Regions from separate parts of the Pseudoflavonifractor sp. genome, predicted to be linked through region 1. Evidence: predicted binding sites of a transcription regulator. Region 1 holds the regulator's gene; the other holds the start of a gene.

Evidence for each region. The regulator NrdR, encoded in region 1, represses ribonucleotide reductase genes. The targets are predictions, from matches to a motif close to CACNANATNTNGTG.
Region 2: a site for NrdR is predicted at 1,770-1,783, ahead of ACOX7T_RS06755 (vitamin B12-dependent ribonucleotide reductase). Genes of this name have one in related genera too.

Annotation. Positions count from the first base shown of each region.
Region 1 is NZ_JBMNPX010000007.1:88,355-93,077, forward strand. It holds gene ACOX7T_RS08345 (VWA domain-containing protein) at 1-503, opposite strand, end outside; cyclic di-GMP riboswitch class I at 539-631, opposite strand; gene ACOX7T_RS08350 (DUF421 domain-containing protein) at 882-1,565, shown strand; gene ACOX7T_RS08355 (DUF4363 family protein) at 1,562-1,942, shown strand; tRNA gene ACOX7T_RS08360 (tRNA-Gln) at 2,057-2,130, opposite strand; gene ACOX7T_RS08365 (hypothetical protein) at 2,342-2,464, opposite strand; gene nrdR (transcriptional regulator NrdR) at 2,639-3,094, shown strand; gene ACOX7T_RS08375 (hypothetical protein) at 3,162-4,723, opposite strand, start outside.
Region 2 is NZ_JBMNPX010000005.1:72,959-77,681, forward strand. It holds gene ACOX7T_RS06755 (vitamin B12-dependent ribonucleotide reductase) at 1-1,664, opposite strand, end outside; gene ACOX7T_RS06760 (methionine ABC transporter ATP-binding protein) at 2,113-3,117, shown strand; gene ACOX7T_RS06765 (methionine ABC transporter permease) at 3,110-3,841, shown strand; gene ACOX7T_RS06770 (MetQ/NlpA family ABC transporter substrate-binding protein) at 4,426-4,723, shown strand, end outside.

The DNA of each region.
Region 1 (4,723 bases):
GGAAGGGTAGTCAGCTCAGACTGGGCTTTCTGGATACCGGCGGTCATATTGGTGCCGCTGGTGGTTGCAGCGTTGACAAAGTTGGCCTTGGTGTCCTCCAAGTCTGCGTCATTCTGAATGTCCTTCCATCCGGTTGCCGTCGCCGTGCCGGAGAAGATCACCACATTATAGAGAATGTTGGTATTGGTTTTGGTCTTCAGTTCGTCCAGCATGGCGGCAGCCTCGTCCCGCATGCCCTGGCTGGTGGATTTATCCAGCAGGAACATGACTGCCACATTTTCCTTCTCCTCTGTCGCGCCCACAGACAGGGAGACGGTCGTCTTGTCGTTTTCATCCAGCGGTGTGGCGGTCTTGTCCACCGTGACCCCTTGCTCCGTCACCGGACCCGGGTTTCCGCCGGAGGACTCTGTGCCGTTTGCCAGAGCGGCAGTGCCCAGCAATCCCAGCACCAGGCTCAGCGTCAGCAGCATCGCCACCAATTTCTTACACTTCTTTGCCAACATGTTTCAATTCCCCTTTCAATCCTTGAGGTTGAAAATGCGGCAGTCGGACGGGCATGGCGGACAGGGCGCGCCGCTTTAGCCTCCTGACTTTGCGTCCCGGTCTTTCGGCCGGTTTGCCCTTTCGTTACCGGAAGAATTCCTTCATTTTCAGTACCTTTTCGTCCCTTTCAGGAACAAAAAACACGGTACCTTACTTTTCTCTTCCGTCTGTGAACCCACTATACCATACAAGAGTTACATTTTGGTCACATTTTAAAAAAAGTTTTGGAAATTTTTTCTTTTATTTTCTTATTTTTCGTTACCGTTTCTTTTCCCTGCATATTATGCCGCCGGGCGGTGATACTGACTTTAATCGAGCTGTCTTTGGGAGGTTTTCTCATGGTCATTGCCTTTCTGCGCACCATCATTCTCTATCTGCTGATTATCGCCGGAGTGCGGCTGATGGGCAAACGGCAGGTGGGTGAACTGGAGCCATCAGAGCTGGTGCTGGCCCTTATCATCGCAGACCTGGCCGCTGTACCCATGCAGGACTTCGGTATCCCTCTTCTCTCCGGTATTATCCCTATTCTGACGCTGCTGTGTATTACTATGATCATCTCAGTGCTCACCATGCGCAGTGTGCGTTTTCGGGCCATCATCTGTGGAAGGCCCAGCATCATTGTGGAGGACGGAAAAATTCTGCAAAAGGAAATGAAAAAGAACCGCTTCACTGTGGATGAATTGATGGAAGAACTGCGAATGAAGGGTGTCTCCGACATCAATACGGTTAAATACGCCATTCTGGAGACAAACGGGCAAATTTCCGTTCTGCCCCGGGCCGGTGAGCTGCCTGTAACAGCCAGTCAAATGGGCATACAGACAGCGGAGCCAGGGCTGCCGCTGGTCATCATCAATGACGGACGGATTCTGGACCACAATCTCCGTGCCAGAGGGCTTAACCGCACCTGGTTGGATCGGCAGCTGGCTGCCCACAAGATAACCTCCGCCGGAGATGTATTTCTGCTCACTGTGGACGGGCAGAATCAAATCTATCTGGCGGCAAAGGATGTGACTGCCAAATGAAACGGCTTTGGATTGCATGTGGTATTCTGGCCGCCCTTTTCGCCGCCACGCTGTACAATGCCGGTTATCTGGACCGTCTCACCGCTTCCCTCGCCGACCAGCTCACCCAGGCGGAGGCCTGGGCCGAGGCCGGCAACTGGGATGAGGCTGCCCGGCTCACGGAAGAAGCCTTCCGGGACTGGGAATCCCACACGCTGTACCTTCATGTGCTCCTCCGGCATGCGGATACCGATGATATCAACAGCGGATTTCAGGAGGTAGGGGAATTTATCACCTGCGAGGAGAGCGGTGAGTACTCCGCTGCAAATGCCCGCCTTATCACCCAAATCAGACTTCTCTATGAGGCAGAGCAGCTCTCGCTGAAAAACATTCTCTAGCATGATATGTATCATATAATCAGAGGCCGGTATCCTTCCACAGAGAAAGGATACCGGCCTCTGATTGTTTTTGAAAAAAAAGAAATCTGGAATCGTTTGATTCCAGACTTCTTTTGGCAGCGGGAGAAGGATTCGAACCCTCACAAACAGAGTCAGAGTCTGTCGTGCTACCCTTACACAATCCCGCTATTTCGTTTCGCTCACTCGCAAGCGCAGGATTTATTATACCAGAACCTCGAGATTTGTCAAGAAGAATTTTGAAATTTTTTTATTTTTTTTGCACTGGAATCTATCAGGCTCTTTTGGGCTGTTTTTATGCCTTTTTCCCCGCTTTTCTCCGGCAAAAAGCCGTCCGGAAGTGAGGCCTGTGCCTCGCCTCCGGACGGCTCCGGCTGCGGCTTAGTACTGCTCGGGACGGTTGCTCTTGTTCTGAGCCTGGTCCTTCTTCTTGTTCTGAGGATTCTGACCATTGGTCTTATCCTGAGGACCCATGTTGGTTTTGTTCTGCTTTTCGTTCTGCATAAAGCTCACCTCGCTTTCACTGGACCTATTATTCCCCCTGTACACCGGGCCCTATACTCAAAAACTTCACTCTGGACAAAATTTTTTCCAAAGAAGTAATACCACATTTGTCCAGCCCGTGTTATACTTATTGAGACGAGCCCCACGACATATTTCAGATAGGAGGAGTCGGCCATGAGATGCCCCTTCTGTTCCAACCCCGAGAGCAAGGTTGTGGACTCCCGCCCCTCAGACGAGGGCGCCAGCATCCGCCGCCGCCGGGAATGCCTGGTGTGCCACAAGCGCTTCACTACCTATGAGACCATGGAGAGCCTGCCCATGGTGGTAATAAAGAAGGACGGCAGCCGCCAGACCTTTGACAAGAGTAAGCTGCTCAACAGTATGATCCGCGCCTGTGAGAAACGGACCGTCCCCTTTGATACCCTCAGCCGCATCGCTGACGAAATCGAGCTCACCCTCCAGAATGAGATGGACCGCGAAATCCCCTCTGCCCGCATCGGTGAGCTGGTGATGGAAAAGCTCAAGGACGTGGACGAGGTATCCTATGTCCGCTTCGCATCCGTATACCGTCAGTTCAAGGACATCAGCACCTTTATGGAAGAGCTGAACAAGCTGCTCAAAGAGCGCTGAACCTTCCCGCTTCAAAATGAAAAGACACCAGAGACTGCCCGTATCCGCAGTCTCTGGTGTCTTCTTTTTATTCCGTGTCGTCCGCTGAAGAGGATTGCCGCGGCTTTACAGTGTCTGTCCCGCTGTCCTCCCGTATGGAGTCAGAGGGCTCAGGCTGTCTGGGCGTTACCATTCCCCCGCTCTGGCTGGGAGAGGGACTGGCACTCACCTGCTGAGAGGGCACCACCTGCTTCTCACTCTCCGAGGGTGCCGGGGTGGATTCCACGTCCTCCGAGTGGCTGGGCCGGGGAGCGGGTTCGCCGCTCTGCTCCGTGCCCGGCGTTTCGGAGGGCTGGGGCTGCGCTGTTGCCGAAGATATAAGCAGGCCGAGTGCCATACCAATCACCAAGAGAAGTGCGGCCGCGGAGAGCATAAGGGCTACAAAAGCGGGGCGCAGCTTTCTCTGCTTTTTGACGTGTTTTCCGTTTCTGCGGCCTGTATCCCTGCCCAACAGGTCGAGGTCTCTGGTGTCCAGTACATCCCGCAGGATTTCCTCATCCTCCGGGTGTATCATACCGGAGTCCAGCAGGGCCCGAAGTACCTCCCGGTCGTACCAGCCGTCCGTGTCCCGCTTGCCGTCCAGCACCACCGGCTGGAGCATCTCCACTGTCTCCAGCACCTTGGTCAGCCTCACACTTCTTGCCTCTCCGGCATCCTGATACCAGAGATGCAGCTTGATCTCGCCCACCTTCTGCTCGATCATCCGGCAGGCCAGCAGCTCGGAGTACAGCGCCGCCCAGTTCTTCCCGGTCTCCAGCCACACGCCCAGCCGCTGTTTCCCCCGCAGAACCTTGAACAGCTCCGTCAGCCGGTCCAGCAGGCGGGGCCAGGCCTCGCCCCACTTCAGCTCCGCCGCCTGGAGCAGCTCGGCCACGCCTGCGTCACGATAGCCGTTGTCTTCAAAATAGTCCAGAAGGCGGTACAGGCATTCCTCGTCCTGCTTCTCCATCTCCAGATAGGCCCGGTAGCTGGTCATGCTGTCCAGCATCTTCCGCCGCTCCTCCAGCTGCTGCTGCCAGCTCTGATACCACTTCTCCAGCGGCGCAAGCTCGGCGCCTCGTCCCACGAGGCCGGATGCCTGGGCGTAAAACTCCCGCACACTGCTCTCAGACAGTCCGGAGCGCTCCAGATGGTCTGCCGCCAGCTGAGCGAGCTTGCTCAGACAGCTGTACCGGACACTCTCCTGGCAGGGCTTCAGCTGCTCCACCAGCGTCCGCAGCCGGTTCCAGTCCCATCCGGCCGGAATGGCCCGCTCGAACTCCTCCTGGCGGCGGCGGTTGGCCGCCTCCGTCTCACGGCGCAGCACTTCCCGGCGCTCCCGCACCGCCGCCTTGTCCAAAACGCCGTCCTCACCGGCGCTGCGGCAGCGGTCCAGCCGCTGCGCGTCTCCAACAAGCTGTTCCAGTGTGGGCTGTCCCGAGGTCAGGATACGGTTGAGCAGCTCGGCTGAGAATACCTTGTCCAGTCCCCGGCCCAGGACGCGAAAGACCGTCTCATAGGCCGCAAGCCCTTGGTCCAGCTCCTCCGGACCGGTGGCCCTGAGCAGGGCTTCATCCTGCCGCAGAGCGCCCTCCAGCGTGCCCGGCGTAG
Region 2 (4,723 bases), on a different contig from region 1:
CGGTAGATGGTGGTGCCCTTGCAGCCCAGCTTGTAGGCCAGGGTATACACCTCGGCCACCTCTTCCTTGGTGGCGGAGTTGGGGAAGTTAACCGTCTTGCTGACGGCGTTGTCGGTGTAGGCCTGGAAGGCTGCCTGCATCTTCACGTGCCAGATGGGGGACACGTCGTGGGCACAGACGAACACCCGCTTGATGTCCTCGGGGATACCGTCCACATGGGCCAGGCTGCCCTGCTCCACGATCTGGCGCATCAGCTCCTCGGAGTAGAGGCCACGGGAGACCAGCACGTTCTTGAGGATCTGGTTGGTCTCGATGAGGTGGGTGTTGTCCATCACGTTGCGGATGTAGGCGTAGGCAAACACGGGCTCCACGCCGGAGGACACACCGGCGATGATGGACAGGGTGCCGGTGGGAGCAATGGTGGTGACGGTGGCGTTGCGGATGGGCTTGCCATTGCGGTAGGTGCTCTCATCGAAGAGGGGGAAAGCGCCCCGGACCTGGGCCAGAGCCTGGCTCTCCTCGTGGCCGATGGTGTTGACCAGCTCCATGACCTCCCGGGCCATGGCCACGCCCTGGTCGCTGTTGTAGGGGATGCCCATATAAAGCAGCATATCCGCAAAGCCCATGACGCCCAGGCCGATCTTCCGGGTGGAGCGGGTCATGGCGTCAATCTCGGGCAGTGGGTACTTGTTGACCTCGATGACGTTGTCCAGGAAGTGGACGGCGGTGCGGATGGTGGCGGTGAGCTTGTCCTTGTCCAGCACCCAGCGGCCGTCCTCCTCCATCAGGTGGGTCACCAGGTTGATGGAGCCCAGGTTGCAGGCCTCATAGGGCAGGAGGGGCTGCTCGCCGCAGGGGTTGGTGGACTCGATCTCGCCCTGCTGGGGGCAGGGGTTGTCCCGGTTAAGCCGGTCCAGGAAGATGATGCCGGGCTCGCCGGTCTGCCAGGCGGAGGAGACGATTTTCTCAAAGACCTCCCGGGCGTTGAGGGCGCCGGTAACCTTGTGGGTGGCGGGGTCCACCAGCTCGTAGCTGCCGCCGTTCTCCACGGCCTGCATGAACTTCTCGGTGATGCCCACGGAGATGTTGAAGTTGGTGATCTCCTTGGTGTCGTTCTTGCAGGTGATGAAGTCCAGGATATCGGGGTGGTCCACCCGGAGGATGCCCATGTTGGCGCCCCGGCGGGTGCCGCCCTGCTTCACCGCCTCGGTGGCGGCGTTGAACACCTTCATGAAGGAGATGGGGCCGCTGGCCACGCCGCCGGTGGAGTTGACGGTGGAGCCACGGGGACGCAGGCGGGAGAAGGAGAAGCCGGTGCCGCCGCCGGACTTGTGGATGAGGGCGGCGTTCTTGATGGCGTCAAAAATCTCCTCCATGGAGTCCCCTACGGGCAGGACAAAGCAGGCGGACAGCTGGCCCAGAGGGCGGCCGGCGTTCATCAGGGTGGGGGAGTTGGGCAGGAAATCCAGCCCGGTCATCATGTCGTAGAAGCTCTGGGCGGTGGCAGCCACGTCGGCCTTGGGGTCAAAGGCGGCGTCCGCCGCCGCGATGGCGTTTGCCACCCGGTGGAACAGGTCGTCCACAGTCTCGGTGGGCTCACCCTTCTCGTCGCGGATCAGATATCGCTTCTCCAGCACGGCTCTTGCGTTCTCGGAAATCGCCATGTCGTTCTTCCTCTCTTCTCGGTAAGTTTATGGGCCGTGGGGCTGGGCCGCCCGCTCAGGCCAAAGCAAGACCCGCCCTCACAGTGAGGCGGGTCGGATTTGTCACGCAATATATTGTATCATGATGACAGCTTCTGTCAACATGTTGTTCTTCCTATTCCGTGTAGAATTTTAGCCCTCATTCTTGTTGAAAAAAAGCGATTGACAGCCCCGCAGACGGACACACGGGGAATTTCGCCTTGACAGTATTGCCTCCCTGTCATACAATTTAGGGTACCCATTGTCCCCATTTTCCCCATCCAGGGGGCAAAATCCGTCTTCACCAGGAGGGATGCAGTCATGCTTCATCTGGGATGCTCAGGCCGTTTTCCCTCCGGGGAGCGAATGTGAAGGGCCTCCCACCGGAGCCGGGCGGCTCCCATCTACAAAAGCGGAAGGAGACTTCACCGTGATAGAAATTCAGCATTTACAAAAGACCTTTCCCACGCCGGACGGCGTGTTCACCGCCCTGGAGGATGTGAGCCTCACCATCGGGGACGGCGATATCTTCGGCATTGTGGGCATGAGCGGCGCGGGTAAATCCACTCTGGTGCGCTGCATCAACCTGCTGGAGCGGCCCACCTCCGGCAATGTGATCATCGACGGAGAGGACATGACCGCCCTCTCCCCCAAGGCCCTGCGTGAAAAGCGGCGCTCCATCAGCATGATCTTCCAGCAGTTCAACCTGCTCATGCAGCGCACCTGCCTGGACAATATCTGCTTCCCCATGGAGATCGCCGGGGTGCCCAAGGCCAAGGCCCGGCTCAAGGCCAGAGAGCTGCTGGAGACCGTGGGTCTGCCCGACAAGGCCGACTCCTACCCCGCCCAGCTCTCCGGCGGCCAGAAGCAGCGCATCGCCATCGCCCGTGCCCTGGCCAGCAACCCCAAGGTGCTCCTGTGCGACGAGGCCACCTCCGCCCTGGACCCCACCACTACCCGCTCCATCCTGCGGCTGATTCAGGACATCAACAAGCGGCTGGGCATTACGGTCATCGTCATCACCCACGAGATGGCGGTGGTGGAGGAGATCTGCTCCCATGTGGCGGTGCTGGAGCACGGCCACGTGATGGAGACCGGTACAGTGGAGGAGGTCTTCTCCAACCCCAAGAGCGAGGCCGGCCGGCGGCTGGTGTTCCCCGACGGGGTGGCCCTGGAGCAGTTCCCCGTGGCCAAGGTGGTGCGGGTGGTGTTCAACGGCGGCTCCTCCTACGAGCCCCTCATCTCCTCCCTGGCCATCGACTGCGGCGTGAAGGTAAACATCCTGGGCGCCGACACCCGGAACATCGACGGCAAGGCCTTCGGCTCCATGCTGCTGGGCCTGCCCCAGGACAGCGCCGAGGCAGCCAAGGCCATGAACTATCTGAAAAGCCAGCGTGACGTCACCGTAGAGGAGGTGCAGGACTACCATGGATGAATTTATCGCAGATCTGCAGGCAGCCCTCTCCAGCCCCGCCATGTGGGAGGAGTTCCGGGCCGGTACCTGGGAGACCCTATACTCCACCGTCATCTCCACCTTTTTCGCCTGCGTCCTGGGAATGATCCTGGGCGTACTGCTGGTGGTGGGTGAGAAGGATGGCATCCGCCCCCTGCCCTCTCCTGTGATGCGGGTGCTCAATTTTGTCATCAATATTCTCCGCTCCGTGCCCTTCCTTATCCTGATGCTGATGGTGCTCCCCCTGAGCAAGGTGCTGCTGGGTACCCGCATCGGCACCCTGGCCTCCATCCCGCCCCTCATCATCGCCGCTGCCCCCTTTGTGGCCCGGCTGGTGGAGACCTCCCTGCACGAGGTGGACAAGGGCGTCATTGAGGCGGCCCAGTCCATGGGCTGCTCCCCCTTCCAGATTATCTGGAAGGTCATTCTGCCCGAGAGCAAGCCCTCCCTCATCTCCGGCGCCACCACCGCCTTTATCACCATCCTCAGCTACGGCGCTATGGCGGGTGCCATCGGCGGCGGTGGCCTGGGCAAGATCGCCATCAACTACGGTTACAACAAGTACAACCCGGCCGTCATGCTCATCGCGGTCATCTTCATCGTCATTCTGGTGCAGATCTTCCAGTCCCTGGGCACCTGGCTGGCGGTCCGCAGCGACAAGCGGCTCACCCGCACCCGCCGCAGAAAGAAGCTCAAGAGCAAGTAACCCATACTGTGCCTTCCGGCAGGCCGCTCTCACAGGGCGGCCTGCCTTGTTTTGTTTTTCACAAACTTTGGACATTTTTTGTCTGAATCCACGTTTTTTCTCTCCTTCCTCTGGCTTGCCAAAACTTTTTCATCGTTCTTTTGTTTAAAATGTACAATTGACTTTCCCGTTGGCGGGGTATACACTAGTCCCAAGTTCCAAGACAACTGAACAGGCTTACCCAAAGGCAAGGAAGAGAAGAGTAAGCTGGGAGATACGTCACAGAGAGCCCGGATTGGTGGAAACGGGTACGGAAGGCCTGGCCGAACATGGTCTCGGAGCCGCGCACCGAGTGTATCTGCATTAGGCTGCGACGGGAGCGCCCGTAACAGCGCAGGAGTATCGGAGTTTCTCCCGTACTTCATAAGGCCCGTATCCGTGAGGAGCGGGTGAAGCAAGGTGGTACCACGAAGCCAAAGGCTCTCGTCCTTGATGATGCATCAAGGGCGTTTTTTTGTACCCTGAATCGATGTCGGCTGCTCCGGCGGTACCCCGGAACAGTTTACATAATCCTAATCAATCCAACAGAAAAGGAGAAATACATCATGAAGAAGCTCACCTCTCTGCTCCTCACCGGCGCGCTGGCTCTGGGTCTGCTGGCCGGCTGCTCCAGTTCCACCGGCGGCGACACCGGCACCCCCCAGTCCTCCTCCCCTGCCCAGCCCTCTGCGTCCAGCTCTCTGGAGGGCACCACCATCACTGTGGCCGCCTCCCCCACGCCCCACGCCGAGATTCTGGCCGTGGCCAAGGAGGTCCTGGCCGAGCAGGGCATCACCCTGGAGATCAAGGAGTTCACCGACTACATCCAGCCCAACCTGGCCACCGAGGAGGGCGAGGTGGATG